3 regions of the Priestia sp. FW507-14D1A genome follow, and region 3 is predicted to be linked to each of the others. Evidence: riboswitches for the same ligand, from Rfam matches in the RefSeq annotation. Region 3 holds a riboswitch; each other region holds the start of a gene.

Region 1 (10,145 bases), 1.2 Mb from region 3:
GCAGTAGACAGCGTATGCCGTTTAGCTGAATCTTTAAGCTTTCCAGTGCTCGCAGATCCGTTATCACAATTAAGAAGCGGCAAGCATTCAAAAGAAAATGTAATAGAGACATATGATACATTTTTAAAAAGTGATAAGGTTGATGAGCGTTTTCACCCGGAAGTTGTCATTCGTTTTGGCGCGATGCCTGTATCAAAACCGCTATTGCAATTTTTGAAAGCACACGAGCCGACAGAAATGTTTGTAGTGGACCAAGGTAAAGGCTGGAGAGATCCTACTTTGCGTTCAACAGTGATGATTGAAGCCGATGAGACATTATTTTGTGAAGAACTGATCAAACGTCTTTCAGCGAATCAAGAGGAATCTACTTTATGGCTGAGTCTGTGGAAAAAGATTAATGCTCAAACTGTACAGGCTTTAAGAACATTAACTTCTGGCCAGGAATGGTTCGAAGGACAAGTAGTTCAAGAAATTGTTGATGTAGTACCTGAAGGCACGGCTTTGTTTGCTGGAAATTCAATGCCTGTTCGAGATATTGATTCTTTCTTCTTAAATACGGAAAAAGAGATTCCACTCTTTGTAAATCGGGGTGCAAATGGAATTGATGGTGTAGTTTCGTCTGCTCTAGGCGTAAGCACGGCTTACGATCACACCGTTTTATTTATTGGTGACCTATCGTTTTATCACGATCTAAATGGTCTTTTGGCAGCTAAAATGCATAATTTAAATTTAACCGTTGTGCTAGTTAACAATGACGGCGGAGGAATTTTTTCATTTTTACCGCAGTCAAAACAAGAAAAGCACTTTGAATTTTTATTCGGTACGCCAACTGGATTAAACTTTGAGCATGCGACTCGTCTGTATGATGGCACATTTTCTTCAGCAAGCAGCTGGGAAGAATTTCGACATGCAATGAACCATGCTTTCGCAAAAGGCGGGTTGCATGTTGTAGAGATTCGTACAACTCGTACAGAAAATGTAGAGACTCATCGCAGTTTGTGGAAACTTGTTTCCGAGGAAATAAATTTGTCAAACGGTGAGGAATAAGCAATGATGTATCAATTAAGTGGTGTATCTTACTATGTGCACACCGAGGGGAAAGGAGAGCCGCTGCTTCTGCTTCACGGTTTTACTGGTTCTTCTCAAACCTGGCGTACCCTTATGAAGAAATTCGCTAAAGACTATCAGGTGATTGCTGTTGATATTATTGGTCATGGCCAATCAGCAGCTCCGAAAGAAATCAAACCATATTCAATGGAAGCAGTTGTTGAAGCACTGCATGAGCTGCTTCAACAGCTATCTCTATCACAGGTGAATGTAATCGGATATTCGATGGGAGGAAGACTTGCTCTTTCATTTGCTCAGCGATATCCACACCTTGTGAAAAAGTTGTTATTAGAAAGCGCATCGCCTGGTTTAAAAACACGAGAAGAACAAAAGCTAAGAAAAGAAAAAGATGAACAGCTGGCGAGCCGCATTATGAAAAATGGGATTGAAGAGTTTGTGAACTATTGGGAGGAAATCCCTCTGTTTCGTTCTCAAAAGCAATTGCCTCGTCATGTCCAAGAAGCGGTGCGTAAAGAAAGACTTTCTCATACAGAGATCGGCCTTTCCAACAGTTTGAAAGGAATGGGGACAGGAGTCCAGCCGTCCCTTTGGGAGAAGCTGGACGATCTGGTGATGCCGGTTTTGCTTATTACAGGAGAAGTAGATCAAAAGTTTTGTTTAATTTCCAAAGAAATGCAAACATTAATACCAAATGCTACTTCTAAAATTATTTTAGGGACAGGCCATGCAATTCACGTGGAACAACCCGAGATTTTTGGTAGAATAGTAAGTGAGTTCTTAGCTACTACATAATTAGGAGGAAATAAAGATGACAGTTGAATGGACATCAGTACGTCAGTATGAAGACATTTTATACGAAACATATAACGGAATCGCTAAAATTACGATTAACCGTCCGGAAGTGCACAATGCATTCCGTCCAAAAACAGTAATGGAATTGATCGATGCATTTGCTTATGCTCGTGACGATGCAAGCGTTGGAGTAATTGTATTAGCAGGTGCTGGGGATAAAGCATTTTGCTCAGGCGGAGACCAAAGAGTTCGCGGCCACGGCGGCTATGTAGGAGAAGATGAAATTCCACGTCTAAACGTTCTAGATTTACAGCGTTTAATTCGCGTAATTCCAAAGCCGGTTGTTGCGATGGTATCAGGCTATGCAATTGGCGGAGGCCACGTTCTTCACGTTGTATGTGACTTAACAATTGCAGCGGATAACGCAGTCTTTGGACAAACAGGTCCTAAAGTAGGAAGCTTCGATGCAGGATATGGCTCTGGTTACTTAGCTCGCATCGTAGGTCATAAGAAAGCGCGTGAGATCTGGTTCTTATGCCGTCAGTACAACGCTCAAGAAGCACTAGACATGGGATTAGTAAACACGGTCGTTCCATTAGAACAGCTTGAAGCTGAAACAATTCAATGGTGTGAAGAGATGTTAGAAAAAAGTCCAACCGCTCTTCGTTTCTTAAAAGCAGCATTTAATGCTGATACGGATGGCTTAGCTGGTATCCAGCAATTTGCGGGTGACGCAACGCTTCTTTATTACACAACCGATGAGGCAAAAGAAGGTCGCGATGCATTTAAGGAAAAACGCAATCCAGACTTCCAACAGTTCCCACGTTTCCCTTAAACAGCTGAAACAGCTTGGTGATTATCATCAGGCTGTTTTTTCAATTTAATTTAGTTAATCAGTATAAAAAGGAGAGAAATTCATGAGTAGCCAAACGATTCCTAATGGGCTTATGCAAAGAGCATATTTGACGCCAAATCGAGTGGCGGTAGAAACACCGCAAACGTCTCTTACGTTTCAAGAGCTTCATAAACGTGTTCAAAAAGTAGCACAGCAGCTTTCGTTTAACGGTGTAAAGCAAGGCGATACCATTGCTTTATACATGAAAAATAGAGTGGAGTTTATTGAGATTTTACATGCGGTTTCTTATATTGGCGCCCGGTTGCTGCTCGTCAACACGCGTTTGACAAACGAAGAAATTAATTATCAGCTAACAGATGCAAACGTGTCGTTGCTTATTGCGGATGAAACATTTTTAATGAGAGAATTCCAAAGTTCCATTACTCAGCTTACTTTACCTGCTTTAAAAAGTTCTCCAGAAGCAGAAACAGGTTTTCAAAAAACGTGGAATCTCGAGGACACATTCACCATTATGTATACGTCTGGAACAACAGGTCATCCAAAAGGAGTGCTGCAGACATATGGAAATCACTGGTGGAGTTCCGTTGGCTCAGCGCTTAATTTAGGATTAAATGAAAAAGACTGCTGGCTTATAGCGGTTCCTTTGTTTCATATTAGCGGCTTATCTATTTTAATGCGGAGCGTCTTTTACGGAATGAAAATCATTTTAGAAGAACGGTTTGAAGCAAGAGCAGTAAATGAAGCGATTGAAAACAAAGGGGTAACGATTATTTCGGTTGTCACTTCCATGCTGTCCAACATGCTCGATGAGTTAGGGGAACGGAAATATCCGCATACGTTTCGATGCATGCTTTTAGGAGGAGGACCTGCACCGCTTACTATTTTAGAAGCTTGTGTGAGTAAAGAAATTCCTGTTTATCAAACGTATGGAATGACAGAAACATCTTCACAGTTCGTTACGCTTTCACCTGAAGATAGTTTGCGAAAACTGGGATCAGCAGGTAAACCATTATTTCCATGTGCAATGAAAATTGTAGATGAAAAAGGAAATGAGACCAGCGAAGCAGGAGAAATTATTGTTAAAGGTCCAAATGTTACAAAAGGATATTTAAATAAACCTGAAGCTACTGAAAAAGCAATTCAACAAGGCTGGTTCTATACAGGAGACATCGGGAAAGTGGATGAAGAAGGCTTTCTATATGTGTTAGACAGACGTTCAGACCTTATTATTTCAGGTGGAGAAAATGTATATCCAGCTGAAATTGAAAATGTTTTGTTGAAGCATCCCGCTGTTAAAGAGGCCGGTGTAACGGGAGTAGCTGACGAAAAATGGGGACAAGTGCCAGCTGCATGTGTTGTTGTAAACGAAGACGTTTCAGATGAAGAATTATCTTTACACATTCAACAATTTTTAGCAAAGTACAAACTTCCAAAGTATTTCGTTCGAGTACAGGAGCTGCCGCGAACGGCTTCTAATAAAATCATACGCCGGAAGCTATCATCGTTCATACAGAAAGGGAGCTAATCGATGATTATAAAAAAAGTACATCTTTATAAAATTGACATGAAGCTTCTTTCTCCTTTTTCAACAAGCTATGGTACAGTGCAGGATCGAGAATTGATTTTGCTTGAAGTAGAAGATGAACAAGGATTTACAGGGTGGGGAGAAGTAGTTGCTTTTTCATCTCCTTGGTATACGGAAGAAACGATTCAGACGTGTTTTCATATGTTAGACGATTTTTTAATTCCCTCGCTTCTTCATCAGCAGCTTCAAAAACCAGAGGATGTTCAAAAGTTATTCAAACCTCTAAAGCGAAATAACATGGCTAAAGCAGCTTTAGACTGTGCTGTGTGGGATTTGTATGCAAAGCGGCAGAACAAACCGTTATCTGAAGTAATTGGAGGAGTAAGGTCTGCTGTAGAAGCTGGAGTGGTAGTTGGCTTAAATGATATTTCCATAATGAAAGAACAAATAAAGACTTACATGAAAGATGGCTATAAGCGCTTTAAAGTGAAAATTAAGCCGGGTGCTGACTATGAGCTACTGAAACAAATTCGAGATGAATTTCCAAGCATTCCTCTTATGGCTGATGCCAATTCAGCCTATACGTTAAGCGATAGTGATTCATTGAAGAAACTAGATGAATTGAATTTAATGATGATCGAACAGCCGTTAAGTTCTGATGATATCCTTGATCATCGATTGTTACAAAAGCAAATGCAGACGCCAATTTGCTTAGATGAAAGTATTGTGAGCTATGAAGATGCACGTCATGCAATTGAACAAAGAAGCTGTAAGATTATCAATGTGAAAATCGGTCGAGTTGGCGGAATGTCCGTAGCAAAGCAAATTCATGATTTGTGCGCCCAGTATGGTGTAAGACTTTGGGTTGGCGGAATGTTAGAAGCCGGGATTTCAAGAGCTCATAACATCGCCCTTGCGACATTGCCTTCTTTCACGATACCAGGTGATATTTCTGCGTCATCTCGCTATTGGGAAAAAGATATTATTAAGCCCGAAGTAGAGGTAGAAGCCGGAGTAATAAAGGTGAAGGGAAAACCGGGGATAGGATACGATATCGATAAAAACTTTATCAAAACAATCACAGCATTTGAAAAAGAATACCAATAATTAAAAACCGTTTTTTATGTAAAACGGTTTTTTTTATTGAGGTTGTCAATGTTTAGTAGAAAAATAGGACAAATTTTTTAAAAAGAGCACATTGTTCCATCAAGCGTGTCAAAACATGTTATGATGGAATAGTTTGATGAAAAAAGTCGAAGAGTTTTATCGTAAAAAACAAAATTATTTTTGAAAATAGGTTGATAGTTTTCTAAGTTGTCCTATATAATGTGTTTATAACATAACACAATATGTTGTTTTGAAATCGATAATAAAATACTATATTTTGTGTTTTCCAGTGAAAAAGGTGTCTGATAAAAAGACTTAAAAGGGAATTTGGTGAAAATCCAAAGCTGTCCCCGCAACTGTGAATGCTGATGAAATAAGGAGATCCACTGTGAGTAAACATCATGGGAAGGCCTTAAAGTAAAAAGAAGCATAAGTCAGGAGACCTGCCTTTTTTATGTCGTTTTATCTTCTTCGGGAGGTGAGAGGGTAGAGCGAGGATTGAGAAAAGACTTAGTGTCTTCTTCTATCTTCGTTCTATTCGCTCACCGAGGTACGGTGAGCGATTTTTTATTTTGAAGTGAAGAGAGGAGCCATATTTATGGTGAATACATTAAAGCCTACAATTCTACATGAATTAACTGCATATATTGAACGTTTAAAAAATGAATTTACGCAGCTTGATTTTTCTTTGTATGAGGAAAAGGTTATTCAAACTGTTACAGTAAAGGAAAATATGACGGACGAAAAGGTTGCAAACGTCCTAATTTTAGCAGCCTTAGAGCGTATTTCAATGGAAGAACCAGATTGGACGTACGTAGCGGCAGACGTCTACTTAAACGAACTATATCGAAAAGCAGCGGACAACCGAGGTTATGATAAAAAAGAGAAGTACGGTTCGTTTTATCAGCTTATTCAAGAACTAACAAAAATCGGCATTTATAATAAACAGCTATTAAAAACATATACAGAAGAAGAAATTAATGAAATTGCTTCAGTCATTATTCCTGAACGCGATCGTTTATTTACATACATTGGATTGTTGACATTAGCAGATCGCTATTTAGCGACATCACATGATAAGCGCGTATACGAATTACCGCAAGAACGTTTTCTTATCATTGCTATGACGCTGATGTCTCAAGAAAAGAAAGAAAATCGAACAGCATTAGTAAAAGAAGCGTACTGGGCGCTTTCTAGTCTATATATGACGGTTGCCACACCAACGCTTTCAAACGCAGGAAAGAGCTACGGACAGCTATCTAGCTGCTTTATTGATACGATTGATGACAGCTTACGCGGTATTTATGATAGCAATACAGATTTGGCCACGCTTAGTAAAAATGGAGGCGGAATTGGTGTCTACCTCGGTCATATTAGAAGCCGAGGAAGTGAGATAAAAGGTTTTAAAGGCGTATCATCAGGAACAATTCCATGGATGAAACAGCTAAATAATACGGCTGTAAGTGTCGATCAGCTAGGTCAACGACAAGGGGCTATTGCCGTATATTTAGACGTATGGCATAAAGACATCTTTTCATTCTTAGACGCGCGGTTGAACAATGGTGACGAACGCCAGCGCACGCATGATTTATTCACTGGCGTATGTTTGCCAGATTTGTTTATGGAAAAAGTAGAAGCACGTGAAGACTGGCACTTATTCGATCCTCACGAAGTTCGTACGCTGATGGGCTACTCGTTAGAAGATTTTTATGATGAAGAAGAAGGCAGCGGTTCGTTCCGCACTCGTTACGCTGAGTGTGTAAATAATGAACAGCTTTCAAGAGAGACAGTACCTGCTATTGAAATCTTCAAGCGCATTATGCTTTCGCAGCTTGAAACGGGGACGCCTTATATGTTCTATCGTGATACGGTTAACCGAGCTAATCAAAACCGCCACGAGGGCATGATCTACTGCAGCAACTTATGTACAGAAATTACGCAAAACCAAAGCACAACGGTCGTAACAGAGGAAATTACGGAAGACGGAAAAATTATTATTACAAAGAATCCGGGCGATTTTGTTGTATGTAATCTTTCTTCTATCAACTTAGCGAGAGCCGTAACTGAAGATGTGCTTGAACGTTTAATTCCAATTCAAGTACGCATGCTTGATAACGTTATTGAGTTAAATGATTTGCCGGTACTTCAAGCAAAACTAACAAACCAAAAGTACCGCGCAGTAGGGCTTGGCACATTTGGTTGGAACCATTTGCTTGCCTTAAAGAAAATAGCATGGGAAACAGATGAAGCGGTAGCATATTGCGATGAATTGTATGAGCAAATCGCTTACTTAACCGTACAGGCAAGCATGAACTTAGCTAAAGAAAAAGGTGCATATCCATTATTTAAAGGCTCAGATTTTGAGTCAGGCGCTTATTTTGAAACACGTAAATACACAAGCGAAGCGTGGAGTGAACTGCGTAACGAAGTTCAAAACAATGGGATAAGAAATGGCTACTTAATGGCTGTAGCACCTAATTCATCAACATCTATTATCGCGGGTTCTACTGCAAGTATTGATCCGATTTTCCGTAAGTTTTATTCAGAGGAAAAGAAAAACTATAAAATCCCGGTGACGGCACCGGATTTATCACCAGCAACAAACTGGTATTATAAGTCCGTTTATTTAATTGATCAGCACTGGAGCATTAAGCAAAACGCCAAGCGCCAGCGCCATATTGATCAATCCATTTCATTCAACTTATATGTGCAAAATGATATCCGAGCAAAAGAGCTGCTGGATCTTCATATGACGGCATGGAAAGAAAAGTTAAAAACGACCTACTACGTACGTTCAACATCAAGTGAAGTCATTGAAGAATGTGAAAGCTGTCATAGTTAAAAGGAGTGAATAATTGATGACAAGCATGTTAAAACGAGAATTAATGAACGAAACAGCTCCGAACCGTTCGACAGGAATCATCAACGGCAAGAGCTCAAATATTCTAAACTGGGATGACGTCCGATTTTCATGGGCGTTCCCTAAATACAAGCGTATGCTAGCTAACTTCTGGACGCCGTTTGAAATTAATATGGGTCAAGATATTAAGCAGTTCCCTCAGTTAACGGCTGACGAACAAGAGAGTTTTTTAAAAATTATTGGCTTGCTGGCGCTACTGGACAGTATTCAATCAGATTATGCTAGCAAAGTAGCTGACTATGTAACCGATTCTTCGATTAATGCTCTAATGATTATTTTAGCGCAGCAAGAAGTGGTTCATAATCATTCGTATTCATATGTTTTATCAAGTCTTGTACCAAAAGGAAAACAAGATGAAGTATTTGAATACTGGCGCACAGACGAAAAGCTTCGCGCTCGAAATGACTTTATTACAAACGGATATAAAGCATTTAGCGAAGAAGCAACGGTTGAAAACTTTTTGAAGTCTATGGTATATGATGTTATTTTAGAAGGCCTTTTCTTCTATAGCGGATTTGCTTTCTTCTATAATCTTGCGAGAAATCAAAAGATGGTGGCGACATCTACGATGATTAACTATATCAATCGTGATGAACAGCTTCACGTTGGGTTATTTGAAAAGATTTTCAAGGAAGTACTAAATGAAAATCCAGCTTATCGTACGGAAGAGCTAGAAACGTTTGTAGTTGAAACGTTCCAAGAGGCAGCTCGTCTTGAAATTGAATGGGCGGAATCTGTTATCGGAGAAAAATTCGACGGCATCACGATGAAAGAACTGCAGCAGTATATTGAATACATGGCTAATAAACGCTGTAATCAATTAGGCTTCGGCCGAGCTGCTTTCCCAGAAGCACCGATTGAAAATCCTCTTCGTTGGATTATTGCTTATCAAGAGGTAGATTTAGGGAAAACGGATTTCTTTGAACAGAAATCAAGACAATATACAAAAGCATCAGATGCGAATGGATTTGATGATCTATAAACACAAAAGCTGACTAATTTCCTTATTGATTAGTCAGCTTTTTTTAAGTGAATAAGTCCAAGTTCTAACGCACGTGTGGTAATTAAGTCATCAATTTCTTCTGGAATGTTTTCAAGTGTTCCCCATTTATATGTCCATAAATGAGTAAACGATTGTACATAGATTGGAAAGGTTTGTTCATTTGCTTTTATGGCTTCTTCTTTAAAAAAATGAATCAGTTGTTCAGTTTTCATATTAGTCTCCTTTTTTATGATCTTGAAGAGAGAAAAAAGACAACCCAGAGGCTGTCCTTTTGCGGGTTACGCTTCAGTTGGCTTGAACGTTTTACAGTCTGTTTCATAGCTGCTTGCTGCATGTTTTCCGCTATGACTTACCACGTAAATTTCTTCTGCGCTGCAGTGATTTCCATTTTTCCAAAAGTGACAGTTATTTACTTCACAAAGAATGTTTTGTTCCAACGTTAACCCTCCTTTGTATGTGATAGCTATAGTATGGTCAAAATTCAACTAACTTATAAGAAAGGTGGTAGACTTTCATTTTAATTGAGAATTTTTATCAATTAAACATTGACAAAGAGAATCATTCTCAATTAAACTGTGTATATAGTAAAGGATACAAGTTGTTGGCAAATCATTAAATGAATAATTAATTGGGAGGGAACAAAAATGTCATCAGTTATGGTTGTAGGAGGAGACAGGTTAAAGCATATTACAGATCGTTTAGCGGGAGAAGGGTTTAATGAAGTCATTCATTTAGATGGCCGTAAAAGCAATATGGTGAAGCGAGAAATACCCGAACATATTGGGTTTGTATTAGTTATTACGGATTTTATTAATCACAATATGGCAAAAGTCATTAAAGAGAAAGCAAAAAAACAAAAAAAACCAATTTATTT
Region 2 (10,145 bases), on a different contig from region 3:
CCGTTTCTCCTCCTAAATTCTCTGCTACAAACATCTTGTATTCCGTCATGCCAAATGACAATAAGTAGTTTGCCAGAGCACTAGGAGAATTTTGCTCATCTGTTAAAATCGCTACTTTTTTATGACCGTCTATGCGCTGAGCGAGTCCCTTTATACTTCTGCCGTGCACGCTTGTAAAATAAGCGTCTTGCCATCGCTCTTTTAAACGTGAGAATGCAAGCTGAATAGAACTTAAATAAGGATATATTTCAACGTCTAGCTTTGTAGAAAGATAGCTTCCTATTCCGTAAAATAACGGGTCGCCTGAGGCTAACACAACCACATTTCCTTCTTCGTTTTTTAAACGTTCAACAAGAGGAGAAAGACCCCCTTCAATCGCTACTTTTTCTCCTTCGAAATCTTGAAAAAAATCCAGGTGACGCTTTCCTCCAATTAGCACATCACTTTCATACACCCACTGTTCATACATCGGAAGCAAACTTAACTTCCCATCGTCACCAATTCCAATAATTTTAATTGCCATGTTGCACCGCCTGTCCTAAAAAATCTCCTTTTAATGTGTAAAGAGACGTATCGACATCGATTCCGTCCCCTACTTCCTTTAATGCTGATAAACAGCAGTACTCGCACAGTTTTTCAAAAAACTGATGATGACCGCTTTGCGTCATTAAATCTCCCACTTGAGAAGCTGTGTTTGCACCTTTTATTTCCTCTACCAGTTCAGCAGAAGCGCCTGACTCAGAAGCAGCTTTTGCTAAAAAATTAAAATCAATGGGTGCACTTTTTGAATGAACCATCATAACGCCCTGCGCGACTTTTGAAAACTTTCCCATCATGCCTACGAGCGACACTTTTTTCATTCCTTGCTTTTTACATTGTTTTAACGTAAATCCAACAAAATCTCCCATTTCGATAAATGCTTCTTCCGGAAGTTCAGGGAACTGTTTCATTCCATACTTTTCGCTTCGGCCCCCTGTCGTAATGACAACGTGCTCACAGTTACTCGCTTTAGCAACGCTGATGGCCTGAACGATACTTGCTTTATAAGCAGCTGTCGAGAACGGAACGACAATCCCCCGCGTCCCCAGTATCGAAATGCCTCCTAAAATACCTAGACGCGCATTTAATGTCTTTTTCGCCATTTCTTCTCCTTCAGGAACCGAGATGACAATCTTAACGCCTTTTTGTATATTGTATTGGGCTAGAAGCTGTTCAGCCGTTTCTTTCAGCATCTTTCTTGGAACAGGGTTAATGGCTGCCTCACCGACAGGAACTGGGAGACCGGGCTTTGTCACACGCCCTACTCCCACTCCTCCATCAATGATAATGTCTGCACCATTACACCACGAAACTTCAGAAATAATCAGCGCTCCGTGCGTGGCATCGGGATCGTCTCCAGCATCTTTAATGATGCTGGCTACAGCACTGCTTGTGCGATACTCGCATTCTTCAAGATGAAACGTAGCAAAGCGGCCGACAGGTAGGTAAATCGTTGACTCATCTTGCACTTCTCCTGAAATTAGCGTAAGCAGAGCTGCTCTCGTAGCTGCCGTTGCACAAGCGCCCGTCGTATAGCCTTCTCTGAGTTTCTTAGGTTCTTTTGGTACTTCCTTCATGCGTTACACCTGATCTGCAAGAATTGAAATTGCATTTAATGCAGCAACCGTTACCGTACTGCCGCCTTTTCGCCCGATGTTTGTAATAAACGGTACGTCAAGTTTTGCAAGTTCTTCTTTAGATTCAGCTGCTGAAACAAATCCTACCGGCAGACCAATAACAAGCCCAGGCTTCGCTTCTCCTTCTTTAATCAAACGAATTAATTCAAGTAAAGCTGTGGGTGCGTTCCCAATTGCAAAAATTCCACCGTCTGCTTCTTTGATGGCTTTTCGCATCGAAATAATTGCACGCGTTGTATTTAAGCGCTTTGCTTCTTCCATTACGTCCGGATCCGAAATATAAACTTTGATTTCACCGCCGTGTTTTTCAATTCGCTGCTTGTTTGTCCCTACTTGCACCATTTGTACATCTGCAACTACTTGCTTGCCGCTGCGAATAGCTTTAATTCCTGCTTGAATCGCATCTGGATGAAACAGCATGCTGCGCCCAAGTTCAAAGTCTGCAGACGCATGAATTACGCGCTGAACAATTGGGTACTGTTCGTCTGTAAACGGATGAGGCCCAAGCTCTTCTGTAATCATCTCAAAACTTTTTCCTTCTATTTGCTGAGGCTGAACAGTTAACGGTTTAAATTCTGTACGAAAATCCATCTCAATCAACTCCTATTTTGGTTTACTAAAGCATGAACCACTTCTTCAAAAGTGGAATACACGGTTCCATACTCAATTTTCGGTCGCCCAATCATAATAATATCTAAGCCTAACTCTTTAGCTGCTTCCACTTTTTCATCCACAGATCCAACTTTTCCGCTTTCTTTTGTGACCATGACCGTCACTCCGTATTGCTTATACAGCGCTCGATCAAACTCTTTTGTAAACGGCCCTTGAATAGCAATAATATTTTTTTGCGGGAATCCCAATTGCTGGCACTTTTCCATATTATCCAGCCTTGGAAGCATACGAGCAACAAGCCGTACATCTGAAAGAGGAAGCAGCTTTTCTGTAAAAACCTGCAGCGTTTTGCTGCCTGTTGTGAGCATAATAACTCCTTTTTTCACAGCTGCTACTTCTGCTGCTTCTTCATACGTAGAAACCATTGTCATATTATCATAGGTAAAAGCCTGCGAAGCCCGCTCATAGCGTATGTAAGGAATCGCTGTTTCAGCAGCTGCGCCGATAGCATTTTTAGACGCTTCTTCCGCAAAGGGATGACTTGCATCCACAATAGCTTTTACACGATGTTCGTTTACAAAATCCATCATATCTTCTTTTGTGAGACGTCCAATTTTCACTTTCACTTCTGCACGCTGTAATTCGATAGCTGCGTTTTCGGTTACAACCGTTGCCGTAACCTCATGACCTGCTTTTTTCACTTGCACGGCTAATGCACGTGCATCGCTAGTTCCGGCTAACAATAAAATCATTTTAGCCCGCCGACCTTATCTTCATGGTGGTCGTGGTCATGATGGTGATCGTGGTGATGGTGTCCGTGATCATGGTCATGATCGTGATGATGATGGTGATCAATATGCTCCATAATGCCGAGGCGATATTGACACGTATCGCAGTTCATTTTCACTTCCCCTTCTAATCCTTCTTCAGCACGTTCTTTTAAAATTGTCTGCAGTTTTGGGTGAAAACCGAAATAGCCGGCGAGCTTAAACTCAATGTTTTCATGCTGCATTTTATACTGCGTCACCATTTCTTCCAAACGCTTAATTAGTACTCCTGTAAATAAGAAATACGGGAGAATAACCACTTTTTTAGCGCCTAGTTTTAAACATCGCTCTACCCCTTCATCAATCAGCGGAGCAGTTACGCCCATAAAAGAAGTTTCAACGATTTTATAGTTTGTTTTTTCCCAAAGAAGGCGCGTAATTTTATATAAATCACTGTTTGCATCAGGATCACTTCCTCCTCGCCCTAAGACGATAACAGCCGTGTCTTCAGCTGGAGTTTCTAAATTCTCTCCTGATTCTTGTAATCTCGTTTTTAAAATTTCAAGGACTTCTTCATGAACGCCAATGGGACGTCCGTATACGAAGTTTACGTGTGGATATTTTTCCTTAGCTTCATCTATAGCCGCCGGAATATGTATTTTAGAGTGGCCCGCAGGCAAGAGCATAATTGGAATTACAACTACATCTTGTGCTCCTTTTGCCACACATGTATCAATGCCTTGACTTACATTTGGGCGTTCAAATTCTAGAAAACACGTTTCTACTAAAATAGATGCGTCCCAATCATGCTTCATAGTCGAAATAAATTCGCGAATTTGATCGTTCCCTTCAGGATCTCTGCTTCCATGACCGACAAATAAAACTGATTTCATATAATGCCCTCCCATTTTTTAATCTCCACACGGAGCTGGTTCTACTTTTATTTTTGGTGTTATATCTTGATAGTCGAATCCATAAACGTTCTTCACACGCTTAAAGAATTTATGAAACCGCTCATTAGGATGACCTTTTTCTTTATATTCATGGACAATGTTCTCCACTATTTCAACAATGTCGTCAGGCGCTATACCTTCCGCCACAATTTGACCTGAATGCGCATTGCGTCCAACCGTTTTAGCTCCTAAAAATAAATCAAACGCACCTTTTCTATAGACAATGCCGATATCTTCTTGAACAGCGCCATAGCAAGCCATACCGCATCCATTAATACCAAGCTTCAGCTCTTTTGGCATGTCCATTCCCCCGAGGCGTTTTTGTAATTCTTCCGTATGTGGAATAGCATCGCTTTTTTCTCCGTCACAAAAATCACACGCTTTAATTGTGAACACATCTCCGACCGGAGATAGTAAAAAGGAAGCTGCTTGGAGCTTTTTAATAATCACATCTGGCTGAGCCGTTGGGATTTGCAGTTTGATTTGATGGTCAGGTGTATACTCCATCGTACCTTTTTCACCAACAACTTCTGCTAGTGTTGTCATTTGAACAGGCGTGAATTTCTTATTGGCAAGTCCTGGACTAATCGCCACTTCGAAAATAGACTGTACTGGCTGACGTACGACCGCAGAAGTAGGTTCACCTAAAATTGCTTGAAGCGCTTCTTCTGCAAGAGCTCGTGAAGTTGCTGTTTCTTCTGTTTTGGTCTGAACTGCTTCAATAGTCGAAGCTGTTTGCTTTACAGTCTCTTCTTGATCGAGAGCCCATGGTTCTGCTTCTTTTCGAAGTCGCTGATGCGGTCTTAGCGGCTGCTCCGTTTGGTTGAGGGTATATTTTCGCTGATATCCGCGCGGTGTAATCATTAAATCGTCGTAAAAGAACGTAGATGAATTTCCGACAACAACGGTAGTCAGCATGCCAATTTCATGATTTAACATGTCTTTTAAGTTGGTCATTACGACTTCTTCACGGTCACGATAAGCGCTTTTCACAAGACCAACAGGCGTATCAGGGGAACGATACTTTAATAGAATTCTTTGCGCTTCAACAATTTGTCTTGTTCGTCTTCCGCTCTTTGGGTTGTAAAAAGCCACTACAAAATCTGCTTGTGCAGCTGCTTCAATTCTTTTTTCGATTAGCTCCCAAGGCGTAAGGTGGTCACTTAAACTAATTGTACAAGCATCGTGCATCACGGGCGCTCCAAGGAGAGATGCGCATGAATTGATAGCCGAAATGCCAGGAATTACTTCCAGCTCTACGCCCGTTTCTTTTTTCCAGCCTTTTTCAATCAACACTTCATACACAAGGCCTGCCATTCCGTATACTCCCGCATCTCCGCTCGAAATGACAGCTACGGTTTTTCCTGCTTCAGCTTGCTTTACAGCTTCCTGTGCACGGCTTACTTCTTCGGTCATTCCCGTACTAATAATTTGCTGATTCGTTAACAGTCCTTGAATTAATTCCACATAGGTTTTGTAACCGATGATCATATCACTTTCTTGAATGGCTTCTCTTGCTCGCTGTGTAATATGTTCAAAGCTTCCCGGCCCAAATCCAATAACTAAAAGTTTACCTTTCATGCTAGCTCCTCCTTTATGCGTTACTTTTTACTTTGTCAATTCCTTCTATGGAGTCACTGTTTTCCGGAGAAACGAAACCATTTTGATCATATTCATAAATAAGCGATTCCTTTATACTGCAGCCTCCTGCTAAATGTTCTTCGACAATCCGATGAGCCACGGTTTCAGTGACCTGCTTGTACCAATCTCCTGAAGGATAGACGATAGCTACAGGAGCATCTTTGCATCGTCCGTTACAACGTGTACGCGTTGTATGAACCGTTTCATCCAAATCCAGTTCTGTCACTTTATTTCGAATAGCTTGCGTGGCTTCTTCTCCACCTTTTCTCATACAGCTGCTTCCATTACAAATCAATACGTGATGTTTTGTTCCATTTAAGTTCCACGTCGTCACACTCATTCGCTCCTTTACTAAAAAAAGCGCCTCTATCAATGATAGAGGCGCAGAAAAATTCAAACTAAGTTTTTGCACTTCCACCTATATCCCGTAGGGTAAGCTTCGCATTAGAAAAAGGCTGGTTTCCTGACTTCGATTCATCACTTGATTGCGCCTTCCCGAATACAGTGGCATATGCAATCAGCTCATCTTCACAGTGGCGGGTACCGCGCTGGCTTCACACCAGACTTCCCATTTAACGCAATGTGGACATTGCGCACCTTTTTTGCACGATATGTAGTTTTGCGATACGAGAAAAACCCGCTTCGCTAATATGCGAGCGGGTAAAACGTCAGAATAAGAGTGTACACGAATGCCACTTTAAGCCAACGTTTCCCTTCCCGCTCCCCGGAGAAATAGAAACTTCACAATAAAGACAGGTCTCCTGACTTGTGTATCATTCTACTTGAGAACCTTCCCGTGATTTTTCCACAGTGGTTATACTCGTTCGTCCACACTTACAGTTGCGGGGGCAGTACTGGTCTTTCACCAGTTTCCCTATTAAGCCTTCTTGGCATCTTTACTGTTGCTGTTTGATATATATGAACCTTTTAAACTATCAGAATAATAGAAGTAACTACCATATCATAGCGTACATTTTTTTTTATTTCAACTCTATTCTTTTTATAGGATATAAAGAGCCATAAAAAAACAAGAGCAAAAAATCAGCTCTTGTTTTTCTACTTATATAGCTACCAATGTTAAATGAGGATCATTATAATACACGACTTCTGAAAGAACTTTACAGCCATTTGTTTTGGCAAAAGCTTCTCTCGCCTGCTTTTCAGTTTCAAATTCAAACATTTTCATTTCTTTTCCAGCATATACCGTCAGTACCCACATGAAAAGATTCGCCTCCGATTATTGTAGTGATCGCTATATCCACATTATGACGAAACCATTTCCTTTTGAAAACCCATTCTACAAAACTTGTCACAAGAAACTTTTAAAAATTTAAAAACATTTTAACTTCTGTAAATGAACAAAATGTACAAAAGGTTTAAGCAGTATTGTACCTTTTTAAAAAGGTGCTTTTTTAACCAACTGTTGATTCACCAGTAAAAAAATATATAGTATTTATAAAAAAAAAGAAGCCAGACAGCCGGCTTCTTTTTTAAGAAAGGAAAGAACAGACATCACAATCCCGTTCTGTTCTTTCCTTTGCATAAAAATACACTAATTAAATATCCCTTTCTTAAAGCAGAATCATGTTCGACTGAACATAGTAATAGAGAAGCTTATACGTATGATTCAATGAATCTTGATGCGTTCTCTCAAACGCATGAGAAGAATCAATTCCTGGACCAATCAAGCCGTGTACGATATCGTGTCCGGCACGAATAGCAGCAGAAGCATCTGATCCGTAAAACGGATAAATATCTAATTTGTACTGAATATCATGCTGCTTAGCTAGCTCCACTAAATGCTTTCTCAAACCGTAATGATATGGGCCGCTTGAATCTTTTACACAAATAGACACGGTGTATTCATCAGTAGATTGTCCATCTCCCATAGCACCCATATCAACCGCTAAGTATTCTACTGTTTGAGGCGTAATGTTCGAATTTCCTCCGTATCCAATTTCTTCATTATTTGAAATGAGAAAATGCGTAGTGTATGGCAGTTCGATCTGTTCTTCTTGAATTATTTTCATGAGCTGAAGCAATAAAGCTACGCTTGCTTTATCATCGAGATGACGAGATTTAATAAAACCGCTTTTTGTTATTTCTACACGAGGATCAAACGAAACAAAGTCGCCGACTTCAATTCCAAGACTGCGAACATCTTCTGCGCTATGTACTTTTTCATCCAATCGAATTTCTATATTTTCTTGATTCCGCTCAGCTTTCCCTGCATCTTTATACACATGAACAGATGTTTGATGCATAAGGATGGTTCCTTTAAATACTTCTCCTGATGAAGTTTCAATTTCACAATATTCTCCTTCAATAGAATTGTAGCGAAACCCTCCAATCAGGTCGATTTTCAGACGTCCACTCGGTTTGATTTCTTTTACCATAGCACCTAATGTATCGACATGAGCCGTCAGCATGCGGTGGTGATCTGTATCTTTACCGGGAATAGTAGCGACTAAGCCCCCTTTTCGATTGCGATACGTTTGAATATTTAGCTCTTTTACATAGTCTTCGACAAATGAAATTACCTTTTCTGTATTTCCAGAAGGACTGGGAATCGAAACAAGCTTTTTAATTAACTGAACAGTTTCCGTCATTATGACACTTCCTTTGTCTCTCATTTCTTTTATTTTACCATATGTTTCAAAAAAGATAACAGGCAACTCCAAACAAAAAAGCCGGGCATCTGCCCGGCTTTTTTGTTTTAAGCTATGTTTGATTTCTTTAATTCATTTGTGTAATTTAATGATTTTTGCTTATCAAACTCGCCTTCAGACTTGGACATTACAATAGCAGCTAAAGCATTTCCTACTACGTTAACTGTGGTACGCATCATATCAAGAATGCGGTCAATTCCTGCAATAAATGCCATGCCTTCAAGAGGGAAGCCCATAGATTCAAGTGTAGCAAGTACAACTACAAACGATGCCCCTGGTACACCAGCCATTCCTTTTGAGGTTAACATTAGCACAAGAAGGAGCTGAATTTGATCCATAATGGAAAGGTCGATGCCGTACATTTGAGCAATAAACAGCGATGCCAGCGCCTGATAAATGGTTGAACCATCTAAGTTAAACGTGTAGCCCGTTGGAATAACAAACGATGTAACCGATTTAGAACAGCCGAAGTCTTCCATCTTTTTGATAAGAGACGGTAAAACGGCTTCTGAACTTGCCGTTGTAAAAGCAAGAAGCAGCTCGTCTTTTAACACTTTTATCAGCGTAAACATGCTTGTTCCAGCCATTTTAGCAATAATTCCAAGAACCACAAGCACAAAGAAAATCATGGTGAAGTAAACGGCGAACACTAATTTTCCTAATGGAATAAGTGATCCGACACCAAACTTTATAATATTAACACCAATAAGTGCAAATACACCTACTGGAGCAAACTTCATCACCAAATTAGTTACCCAAAACATTGCATCCAAGACGCCTTCAAAAAAGGCTAAAACAGGTTTTCCTCTCTCTCCAATCGAAGCTACGCCTACACCAAACAGTACGGAAAATAAAATGATTGGTAAAAGATCGCCTTCTGCTACCGATTGAAAGACGTTTGTCGGAACAATATGAAGAAGCTCTTGAGCAATCCCTGTACTTTCAGACGTTTTTGCCGTTGCCTCATATTGAGAAATATCGCTTTTTTCAATATGTCCCATATCAACCCCTGCACCAGGGTGAAATAAGTTCGCGGCAATAATCCCCACTACAATAGCAATGGTTGTAACAATTTCAAAATAAAGAATTGTTTTTCCGCCAAGCTTACCTAATTTTTTGATATCGCCTACTCCTGCGACCGCTACGATTAATGCTGAAATCACAATCGGTACGACAATCATCTTAATTAAATGAATAAATATGTCTCCAATCGGCTGTAAAATAGAAATGGCTGTATCGCTTCCGTAAAAGATAGCACCTACAGCTACGCCTAAAATCAGTCCAATTAGAATCTGAGTTGCTAGACCTAACCTTTTCACTTTCTTGCTCCTTTCGCACAGTTGACTTTCATCCATCGAGCATATGCGGTTCCGCGAACCGTGTATAAATATACATCCTTACAGCACCTTATGTAAACAGTTCTTTACTAAAAGGATGTAAGGCCGCACATGCGAATTTTTAAAACTTACAGTTCTGTTTTATCATATCAAATAATTGTTGTATATTGAGATTTTTTTGCTAAGAATTTTTCTATTTTTGCTATTTCAGCGAATAAATTAAAAAAATAAAATTTTATATTGAAATATGCATTTTAGGTTAGTATAATACGATACATGTTTATTTTTATTATTCGAATATAAAATTCTGAAAATTTTAATTATTCAACACGATAATAAAAAGCATTTATAATTTTGGAGGTTTTAACGTGTCAAACAAAGTTCCTTTTTCATTTATAGTGGTTATTGGCTTTATGCTTTTTGCCCTATTCTTCGGCGCAGGTAATTTAATCTTCCCTGCAATGTTAGGTCAGTCTGCTGGAAGCAATAT
Region 3 (10,145 bases):
ATTGGGGCTAGTATTTTAGATCAGTCTAAAAATTTGCAGCCAGGCATTCCATTTTGTCCTCCAGAAGGAGATGCGGGAACGGGAATGGTGGCGACAAACAGCGTAAGAAAACGCACGGGAAATGTTTCAGTAGGAACGTCCGTTTTTGCAATGATTGTACTAGATAAAAAGCTTTCAAACGTTTATCCGGAAATTGATTTGGTTACTACGCCAAACGGCAGTCCAGTTGGAATGGTTCATGCGAATAACTGCTCAAGCGACTTAAACGCCTGGCTCGGATTGTTTCGCGAATTTTTGGAGGCGATGGGGCAAAAAGTAGAGTCGGATAAATTATTCGAAGTGATGTTAAATAAAGCGTTAGAAGCTGATCCTGATGGAGGGGGCTTGCTTAGCTACGGCTATTTCTCAGGTGAAAATATTACCGGAGTAGAAAGTGGCCGTCCGCTATTTGTCCGTTCAGCAAAAAGCAATTTTAATCTAGCAAACTTTATGCGTACACATCTTTTTACAGCTTTTGGCGCTTTAAAAATAGGAATGGATCTTTTAGTCAAAGAAGAAAACGTAAAGATTCACAGTATTTTAGCGCACGGAGGATTATTTAAAACGCCGGTAGTTGGTCAAAAAATGATGGCAGCGGCAATTAATACCCCGGTTTCCGTCATGGCCACAGCTGGAGAAGGAGGAGCGTGGGGAATGGCTATTCTTTCTTCTTATATGCTCAATAAAAGTGAGAATGAAAGTTTAGAAGATTTCTTGGATAATAGAGTCTTTAAAGAAGTGACCGCACAAGAAATTTATCCTGACGAACTGGACGTAAAAGGGTTTGAAGCATTTATTAAAAGATATAAAAAAGGGCTAGTGATTGAAAAAGCAGCTGCAGAGCACCACAGCGAAGAACGGGAGGAGTTAGTGTGCTAGATAAATTAAAAGAAGAAGTATTTCAAGCAAACGTCGATTTGCCAAAACACGGACTGGTCAAGTATACGTGGGGAAATGTAAGTGCCATTGATCGAGACAGCGGTTTGTTTGTAATTAAACCAAGCGGCGTTACGTATGAAAAAATGACGGCTAAAGACATGGTAGTCGTTGATCTAGATGGTCACGTGGTAGAAGGTGAGCTTAATCCGTCATCTGATACGCTGACGCATGCCGTACTCTATAAACATTACCCCCAAATTGGCGGTATTGCCCATACGCATTCAACGTGGGCTACCATTTGGGCTCAAGCAGGACTTGATGTGCAGGCAATGGGAACGACTCATGCCGATACCTTTTATGGTTCCGTACCGTGCGCACGCTTTTTGACCGAAAAAGAAGTGAATGACGGATATGAAGTGGAAACGGGCAAGGTGATTATCGAAACATTTGAAGAGCGCGGCTTAGATGTGTTAGCGGTTCCTGGTATTTTACTTCAAGGGCACGGGCCGTTTACGTGGGGAAAAGATGCCAAATCGGCGGTAATGAACAGCGTCGTATTAGACGAAGTATCCAAAATGAACTTCTTTACACAAAAATTAAACGGGCTGGCTGAAGAGCTGCCGCAGCGTATATTAGACAAACATTATTTACGAAAACACGGACAAAACGCGTATTACGGGCAAGGACAATAAAAGACTTACATACAGAAAAGGGGATTATCATGTTAAAAACAGCTCAAAAAGAATTTTGGTTTATTGTTGGTTCACAGCATCTTTACGGAAAAGAAGCGCTAGCAGAAGTAAAAGCACACGCGCAAACAATGACTGATGCTTTAAATGAAAGCGGTGTCTTGCCTTATCCGATTGTTCTGCAAGATTTAGCAGTGAGTGCTGATACAATTACAAAGGTGATGAAAGAAGTGAATTACCGAGATGAAGTTGCCGGCGTAATCACGTGGATGCATACGTTCTCGCCTGCAAAAATGTGGATTCGCGGCACCAAGCTACTGCAAAAACCGCTGCTTCATTTGGCAACACAATTTAACGAAAGCATTCCTTGGGAAACGATTGATATGGACTTTATGAACTTGAATCAGTCCGCTCACGGTGATCGTGAATACGGTTTTATCAACGCGCGTTTGAACAAGCAAAATAAAATCGTAGTAGGCTACTGGGAGCGCCCCGAAGTACAGCAGCAAATTGCACAGTGGATGGACGTAGCCGCTGCTTACAACGAAAGCTTCAACATTAAAGTTGCGCGTTTTGGTGACAATATGCGCAACGTCGGCGTAACGGAAGGAGACAAAATTGAAGCGCAAATTCAATTTGGCTGGACGGTTGACTACTTTGGAATCGGCGACCTTGTTCAATATGTAAATGCCGTTACGGAAGAAGAAATCAATGATTTATTTGCTGAATATGCAGACGCGTATGAATTTGTCTACGGTGATTATTCTGCAGAAGACTGGGAATCTAGCGTAAAAGTACAGGCAAGCTATGAAATTGCGATTAAACGTTTTCTAGATGAAGGCGGCTACAGCGCTTTTACGACTAACTTTGAAGATCTATACGGCATGAAGCAGCTTCCTGGTCTAGCGGTACAACGCTTGATGGCACAGGGATACGGCTTTGCTGGTGAAGGAGACTGGAAAACAGCGGCGCTTGACCGTTTGCTTAAAGTAATGAGTCATAATCAGTCAACGGGCTTTATGGAAGACTACACGTATGAATTGGCTCCCGGACGTGAGTCAGTGCTTCAATCACACATGCTTGAAGTAGACCCGACGCTAGCGGTAAACAAACCAAAACTAATCGTTTCTCCGCTAGGTATCGGTAACCGCGAAGACCCGGCCCGCTTAGTGTTTGATGGTAAACAAGGAGAAGGCGTAGTCGTTTCCATGGCTGACTTCGGCACGCATTACAAGCTGTTAATTAACGAAGTATCGGCATTTGAGCCGGAAGTTCCAGCTCCAAATCTTCCGGTAGCGCGCGTGCTTTGGAACATTAAGCCGAACTTCCAAGACGGCCTTAAAGCGTGGATTGAAAACGGAGGAGGCCATCATACGGTTTTTTCACTAAATTTAACGACGGATCAAATCGTCAGCTATGCAAAGCTTGTGGATCTAGAGTACGTCATTATTAAGTAAGCATTCACATTTCCGAGGGAGCGCTGCTTCCTTGGAAGTGAAAATATAGCGTTAGTAAAAGAACGCCGTTTTTAGAAATAAATGAAAGCGTTTTAAATTTGTGTGATAGGAAGCAAAACTAAGACAATACAAAGGGGATATAATCATGAGTAAAGTATCAAGTAAGTTTATCTTCTTCTTCGGCTCATTTGCCGGTATTTTATTCGGTTATGATATTGGGATTATTGCTGGTGCAGAAGGTCATATCCGTGAAGCGTTTCATTTGAGTCCGCTCTGGCTGGGAATTGTAGTTTCGTCGCTAATGGGCGGAGCCATTATCGGTTCCATTTTAAGCGGATTATTAGGCGATAAGTTTGGGCGAAGAAAATTAATTTTAATTTCGTCTATCATCTTTCTTTTAGGCTCCATAGGTTCCGCGATTGCACCGGAGGAAATTACGTTAACGATTGCGCGCATTTTTTTAGGTACAGCAGTAGGAACGGCTTCTTCGTTAGTTCCTGCCTATATGTCAGAAATCGCACCTGCTCATATTCGCGGAAAGCTTTCAGGTTTAAATCAGCTAATGATTGTAATTGGATTATTATTAAGCTATATCGTAGCCTTTATTTTTGAGCCGGTTCCAAACAGCTGGCGATTAATGCTTGGCAGCGCCGGTATTTTTGCAATTGTCTTATGCATCGGTATGATCAAGCTTCCAGAGTCGCCTCGCTACTTAATTAAAAATGGAATGCCAGATAAAGCGCGTGAAGTGCTGCGTACGCTTCGCCGCTCAACAGCTGAAGTGGAAGCAGAAGTGTCTGAAATTGAAAGCGTAGCTGTGCATGAGAAATCAGGCATTAAACAGCTGTTTCATAAAAAGTTTCGTCTAGCTTTAATTATCGGTGTCGGAATGGCAACTTTTCAGCAGGTTCAAGGCTCAAACTCAATTGTTTATTATGCAACAAGCATTGCTCGTCAAGTTGGTTTAGCCCCGCAGGTAGCTGCTGGCTTTACGGTTATTGTTGGGGTAATCTTCGTGGTGACAACACTTATCTTCCTGCAGTTTGTTGATAAATTCAACCGCCGTACCATTCTTACGATTGGCGGGGCGGGTATGGCTCTTTCATTTTTTACACCGGCTATTCTAGGAGCGTTAGGGGTTAATGAAGTTGTTGTTAACTGGGTTACGTTAATTGCTCTTTGCTGCTTTATCCTTTGCTATGCGTTTTCTTGGGCGCCGCTTACGTGGATCATTGTAGGAGAAATTTTCCCGCTTTCTGTACGCGGAATCGGTGCTGGGATTTCATCTGCTTTTAACTGGACGGGATCGCTGGCAGTAGGGCTTGTGTTCCCAATTTTAGCTGATCAGTTTAGTTTGGGCGTTATCTTTTCAACGTTCGGGATCATTTGTATTCTCGGATTATTCTTCATACGTTTTGTAGTTGTTGAAACAAAAGGACGCAGCCTAGAGCAAATTGAAACGGACATGGCAGCTCGGTCTGCAAGCAAGTCTTTAAGTCCGGTTGAGCGTAATAAGTACGTTTGATTATAGTGAACGCTCAACTTGTAAGAACCCTTTGCTATCCCAGCAAGGGGTTCTTTTTTAGATTAGTAGGATTCTAGCTTTTATGTGGTCCTATCAGTGCTTTACAAAATAAAAGGATAGATAGGCTATGGAAACTAATTTAAATGTGCGTTCTGCTTACAAGAAGGTAGTGACCTTCATCAACAATTTCTCATATAAATAAGTAAGCTTGTTTACTTTTAACTAAATTTATTTATTAATAGGGGGATTAACTAGTTGATGAATTTGACGCTTCATGAACGTTCTGAAAAGTTATTAAAGCAAAGAATTAAACAATTAAACCCGAGAGATCCATTTAACTTTGTTTTTATGGGCGACAGCAGAGGTGACGGACCAAACGATAATTGTTACACGATGAGCGGTGAATTTGAGCTTGTGTTAAAAAAGGCGGTAGAATTGAACCCGCTGTTTATTATTCATGGGGGAGACACCGTCTATACAGGGAAAAAAGAGTATTTGGAGCATTTTGTTAAAGTTGTTGAAAAAATCGCACCAAACATTCCTATGTTTGTATGCGTAGGGAATCATGATGAATTAAACCTTGAGGAAAGCAACCTAGAAAACTTCAGAGCTACTATCGGAAAAGTACACTGGGTCATCGATATTCCTGTCTTCAACTTCCGATGCATCGCACTAAATAATATTATCAGTCCCAAGAATAAAATATATGGATTTACAGATAGAGAGCTGAATTATTTAGAGCAGCAGCTGGAGGATGCTCCTCGTAATACCGTTTTAGCTATGCATGCCCAGCCAAATATTGGCCGGTGGACAAACCTTGAAGGGTTTCCTGTAACGACTACTCAAAGTCAAGAATTTTTTGATTTAATTCAAGAACACCGCGTGAAAAAAGTGTTAGTCAGCCACGTGCATGCGTATGACGAGCAGTTTATTAGAAAAAACAGAAACGGGTCGTTTACGCTTGGAAGAGGCACTGATTTTGTATTGTCAGGAGGCGCCGGTGCTCCCCTTGATTTTGAGCCGCCTTTAATTTTAAACAATTATAATTTTACGGAGTTTTTTGTAAGCAGGTACGACATTTTAGGACCTCTTCTTTGGAAGGATTTTGGACGACCTCGAAGAAATTGTTTGTAAAAACAAGAAAGTAGAAAGCTAGGTTCAAAAAAAGAGGCTGGAACAAAAGGGTTTTAGACGAAGTGAAACGAATCATCGATCAAGATGTGTGATTAGTGGTTCGTTTTTTGGTTAGGGTAAACGTAGGTTTCATGTGTATAGGTCTTTCTAGCAGGTGATTGGAGGACAAGACGAAGACTCCCGCAAAAATCGAAATCTCGTACGGAAATCAACTGCGGTGTCACAAGGGATTCAGCTCATGTATCCCATTTGCCTTTAGATTGAATTCATTTCGTTATGTCTCAACCTCTTTTGGAAAAATGTGCATAACTCTTAACGAAACCTTGTAGCAGAAGGCTAAGTCAAACGTTATAATAGATAATGAATGATGATATATTCTCTATATTTGTCATATATTTGTATTACATATGTAATTAAAGAAAAACATTCACTTGATATACTGCTTAATGACTTAACTTTATCTTAAAATTTACAGTGAAATGCCTGCTTATAGAGGCTTAGAACATACACAGCAAATGGAGGAGCAATCATGGCAAACGAAAAGATGCAAGAAGGACTTGATCGTTTTATCAAGGAAGATTTAAATGACCTTTTAGGTAGACTGTTCCCCTTAATGGACCGGGAGTGTGCCGAAGAAAAAAGAAAGCTTATCGAAACAGCGGTAGAGTATATCTATTCGTCAGGATATCACCAGGGAGCAAAAGATTTAATTGAAACACATCGAAAAGATGATTACAAATTGTTAAGGCAAAAATTAGCGTCAGCACCTCCTAAAAACTGATTTTTTAAAAAAATTTTTTGACAACATAAATCTAAGGTGTTAAGATGACTCTACATTCAAAATATTATAAACAATTAAAACTCTTATTGAGAGAGGCGGAGGGACTGGCCCTGTGAAGCCCGGCAACCATTTAACATTCTTGTTGAAAAGGTGCTACATCCTGCAAAGCGTACAGCTTTGAAAAATAAGAGAGGATTTCATAGATACTATGCCTCTCTATTCGTGATAGAGAGGCTTTTTATTTTATGTGAATATGTTTTGAATGAACAATTTTATAAAAATGCATCAGGTGCTGTGTAACGAATGTACGCAGCTTAAAAGGGAAGACCGGTGAAAAGCCGGCGCGGTCCCGCCACTGTAATGGGGAGCAACTTATTAACCACTGTTTCATGTTGAAATGGGAAGGGATAGGAAGCGATGAACCTAAGTCAGGAGACCTGCCTGTTGTATGCACTTAAGCTCTACGGGATATAGAGAGGAGTGAGGAATACGTGTTGAGAAAAACAGGCTATCTCAACTTTAGTTAAGTATGCGTATCATCTCTCTTTTCATTTCGAAAAGAGAGATTTTTTAGTTTACCGATAAAAAATATACAGGGAGTGGAAAAAATGAGCAGTGTAAAAAGTTCAAACTTAGGTTATCCAAGAATTGGTGAAAAACGAGAATGGAAAAAAGCGCTTGAACAGTTTTGGGCAGGAAAACTAGAGAAAGATATCTTTTTGCAGGAAATTGAGTCTCTTCGTCTAGGGCATTTAAAAAAACAGCGTGACTCAGGAATTGAATTGATTCCAGTCGGCGATTTTAGCTTATACGATCACGTGTTAGATACAGCCGCTATGTTTGGTCTAGTGCCAAAGCGCTTTGATTATGACGGAGGACCGGTATCGCTTGAAACGTATTTTGACATCGCGCGAGGAACAAAAGGTGCGGTAGCCTCTACGATGACAAAATGGTTTAACACAAATTATCACTACATCGTACCAGAGCTTGAGGAATGTACGCCGTCTCTTGTAGAAAATCGCCCGCTTCAGTTTTACAAAGAAGCAAAACAGAAGCTGAATATTGAAGGCAAGCCCGTGATTTTAGGTCCAGTAACATTTGTAAAGCTGTCAAAAGGATATAAAAAAAATGAGTTTAAAGAAATAGTTGAACAATTTGTTCCTCTGTATGCGACTATTTTAGCTGAGCTTCAGGCAGAAGGAGTAGAGTGGGTACAGATAGATGAGCCGATTTTATCTACAACGCTATCAAAAGAAGACCTGGCACTTTACACAGAAGTCTATCAAACTTTGAAGGAAGCGGCACCGAATGTAAAAAACATTTTGCAAACGTATTTTGACAGCGTTGATCACTACAAAGAAGTTGTGTCTCTTCCTGTTGAAGGAATCGGTTTAGACTTTGTGCATGACCGAGGCGAAAATCTCACGGCTCTTAATAAATATGGTTTTCCGAGTGATAAAGTGCTGGCAGCAGGAGTGATTGACGGACGAAACATTTGGCGTGAAAATTTGGACGAACAGCTTTTAACAATCAGTGAAATTGAAGAAGCCGTATCAAAAGACCGTTTGATTCTGCAGCCTTCATCAAGTTTATTACATGTTCCTGTCACGGTGAAAAATGAAGAGACGATTGATCCAGTATTGAAAAATGCGCTCTCTTTTGCAGATGAAAAGCTAAAGGAAATCACGCTTTTAGCAAAAGCAGTGCAGCAAGGAAAAGAAGCAATAGAAGAAGAAATAAGCGTAAACAAACAGGCAATTCAAGCATTAAATGGATCATCTTTTCGAAATCATCAAGACGTGCAAAAAGAGCTGAAGCAGCTGCACAGTTATAAAGCAGAGCGACAAGCGCCGTTTGACGTACGTCAGCGCGTTCAGCAAGAAGCTTTTCAACTGCCGCTTCTTCCAACGACAACGATTGGAAGCTTTCCGCAAACAAAAGAAGTGCGAAAAGAGCGTCTAAAATGGCGTAAAGGCGAGTTAAGCGATGAAGCATATGAAGCGTACATTAACGAGGAAATAAAAAAATGGATTGAAATTCAAGAAAACATCGGCTTAGATGTCCTTGTGCACGGAGAGTTTGAGCGTACGGACATGGTCGAATACTTCGGTGAGAAATTAGGAGGCTTTCAGTTTACAAAGTTTGGCTGGGTGCAATCTTACGGTTCTCGCTGCGTGAAGCCGCCGCTTATTTACGGAGATGTATCGTACGAGCAGGCGATGACGATCAAAGAAACGGTCTACGCACAGTCTTTAACCAATAAGCCAGTTAAAGGAATGCTGACGGGTCCGATTACGATTTTAAACTGGTCGTTTGTGCGTGATGATATCCCGCGCTACGACGTGGCAAATCAAATTGCGCTTGCTCTTAGAAAAGAAGTAGAAGCACTTGAAAGTCAGGGCATTTCAATGATTCAAGTAGATGAACCGGCGCTGCGTGAAGGATTGCCGTTAAAACGAGAAAACTGGAACAGTTACTTGAACGCTGCGGTGTATGCGTTCAAGCTAGCGACGGTATCGGTGCAAAACGAGACGCAAATTCACACGCATATGTGCTATTCGGAATTCGAAGAAATTATTGATGCGATTAAAGCGCTGGATGCCGACGTGATTTCTATTGAAACATCTAAAAGCCACGGCGAATTAATTTATGCGTTTGAAAAACATACGTATAATCAAGGAATTGGACTTGGCGTATATGATATCCACAGCCCGCGTGTACCGAAGCTTGAAGAGCTTCAGCGAAACATTGACCGTGCTCTAAAGGTGCTTGATCCTGCATTATTTTGGATTAATCCCGACTGCGGCCTTAAAACAAGAGGAATCAGCGAGACGGTTGAAGCTTTAAAAGTGATGGTTGAGTCTGCAAAACAAACCAGAAAAAATTTATTACAAAACGTTTAATAATAAGAAAGTAAAGGACAAGCAGTGTAACCGCTACACTGCTTGGTCTTATGGGATTTTAAAAGGCCAAAAATATCCATTGACACTTCCCGTACATTTTTGTATCTTTTTAAAGGTGTTTTTAAAATCAGGGAGGTACAACATGAGTAACAACAGCACGCAGCACGTTAAAATTGTAACAGCGGATCCATCAGCGCTAGGTCTATTCGGACTTGCCATGGTAACACTTGTTGCATCGTTTCAAAAGCTTGGGGTAACCGATGGTGTTTCATTGGTATTGCCATGGGCGATTTTTTTAGGCGGAATAGGACAGTTAATCGCGTCTATGCAAGATTTCAAACATAATAATACCTTCGGCGCAACTGCTTTTGGTGCCTTCGGATTATTTTGGCTAGGTGTAGCTATGACATGGCTTATTCAGCTTGGAGCATTTGGGGAAGCGCTCGCAAAAGAAGCGGATCCGAAGCAGCTCGCATTTGCTTTTGTCGGCTACTTGATTTTCAGCGTTTTTATGACAGTTGGAGCAATGGGCACTCATAAAGTATTATTTATTATTTTTGTGTTAATTGATTTCTTATTCATTGGATTATCGCTAAGTACATTTGGTGTGGCATATGAATACACGCACTTACTAGCAGCAGTGTCAGAGCTATTAATTGCTCTGTTTTCTTTCTATGGATCTGCAGCGGCTGTATTAAATACTCACTACGGTCGAGTTGTGCTTCCGGTGGGCAAGCC

Evidence for each region. Region 3 has a riboswitch for cobalamin ahead of metE (5-methyltetrahydropteroyltriglutamate--homocysteine S-methyltransferase). Riboswitches for the same ligand answer to the same signal wherever they lie in the genome.
Region 1: linked by a shared signal. The riboswitch ahead of AC3WJG_RS08450 (ribonucleoside-diphosphate reductase subunit alpha) and the one ahead of metE (5-methyltetrahydropteroyltriglutamate--homocysteine S-methyltransferase) in region 3 are both predicted to bind cobalamin.
Region 2: linked by a shared signal. The riboswitch ahead of AC3WJG_RS14865 ((2Fe-2S) ferredoxin domain-containing protein) and the one ahead of metE (5-methyltetrahydropteroyltriglutamate--homocysteine S-methyltransferase) in region 3 are both predicted to bind cobalamin.

What each region holds. Positions count from the first base shown of each region.
Region 1 covers NZ_JBYSWQ010000001.1:1,547,719-1,557,863, reverse strand. Annotated here, with positions in the region: gene menD (2-succinyl-5-enolpyruvyl-6-hydroxy-3-cyclohexene-1-carboxylic-acid synthase) at 1-1,047, shown strand, start outside; gene menH (2-succinyl-6-hydroxy-2,4-cyclohexadiene-1-carboxylate synthase) at 1,051-1,860, shown strand; gene menB (1,4-dihydroxy-2-naphthoyl-CoA synthase) at 1,877-2,695, shown strand; gene AC3WJG_RS08460 (o-succinylbenzoate--CoA ligase) at 2,778-4,241, shown strand; gene menC (o-succinylbenzoate synthase) at 4,245-5,348, shown strand; cobalamin riboswitch at 5,628-5,813, shown strand; gene AC3WJG_RS08450 (ribonucleoside-diphosphate reductase subunit alpha) at 5,947-8,190, shown strand; gene AC3WJG_RS08445 (ribonucleotide-diphosphate reductase subunit beta) at 8,207-9,250, shown strand; gene AC3WJG_RS08440 (hypothetical protein) at 9,280-9,483, opposite strand; gene AC3WJG_RS08435 (DUF1540 domain-containing protein) at 9,550-9,708, opposite strand; gene AC3WJG_RS08430 (DUF2325 domain-containing protein) at 9,916-10,145, shown strand, end outside.
Region 2 covers NZ_JBYSWQ010000003.1:244,790-254,934, forward strand. Annotated here, with positions in the region: gene AC3WJG_RS14835 (bifunctional cobalt-precorrin-7 (C(5))-methyltransferase/cobalt-precorrin-6B (C(15))-methyltransferase) at 1-523, opposite strand, end outside; gene AC3WJG_RS14840 (cobalt-precorrin-5B (C(1))-methyltransferase) at 513-1,616, opposite strand; gene AC3WJG_RS14845 (precorrin-8X methylmutase) at 1,620-2,267, opposite strand; gene cobK (precorrin-6A reductase) at 2,273-3,040, opposite strand; gene AC3WJG_RS14855 (sirohydrochlorin chelatase) at 3,037-3,948, opposite strand; gene cobJ (precorrin-3B C(17)-methyltransferase) at 3,967-5,589, opposite strand; gene AC3WJG_RS14865 ((2Fe-2S) ferredoxin domain-containing protein) at 5,603-5,983, opposite strand; cobalamin riboswitch at 6,086-6,265, opposite strand; cobalamin riboswitch at 6,384-6,562, opposite strand; gene AC3WJG_RS14870 (hypothetical protein) at 6,710-6,868, opposite strand; gene AC3WJG_RS14875 (M42 family metallopeptidase) at 7,221-8,258, opposite strand; gene AC3WJG_RS14880 (cation:dicarboxylate symporter family transporter) at 8,366-9,637, opposite strand; gene brnQ (branched-chain amino acid transport system II carrier protein) at 10,024-10,145, shown strand, end outside.
Region 3 covers NZ_JBYSWQ010000001.1:331,785-341,929, reverse strand. Annotated here, with positions in the region: gene AC3WJG_RS02065 (xylulokinase) at 1-918, shown strand, start outside; gene AC3WJG_RS02060 (L-ribulose-5-phosphate 4-epimerase) at 912-1,610, shown strand; gene araA (L-arabinose isomerase) at 1,640-3,064, shown strand; gene AC3WJG_RS02050 (sugar porter family MFS transporter) at 3,210-4,589, shown strand; gene AC3WJG_RS02045 (metallophosphoesterase family protein) at 4,848-5,723, shown strand; gene AC3WJG_RS02040 (hypothetical protein) at 6,253-6,504, shown strand; SAM riboswitch class I at 6,585-6,695, shown strand; cobalamin riboswitch at 6,775-6,963, shown strand; gene metE (5-methyltetrahydropteroyltriglutamate--homocysteine S-methyltransferase) at 7,113-9,407, shown strand; gene AC3WJG_RS02030 (acetate uptake transporter) at 9,550-10,145, shown strand, end outside.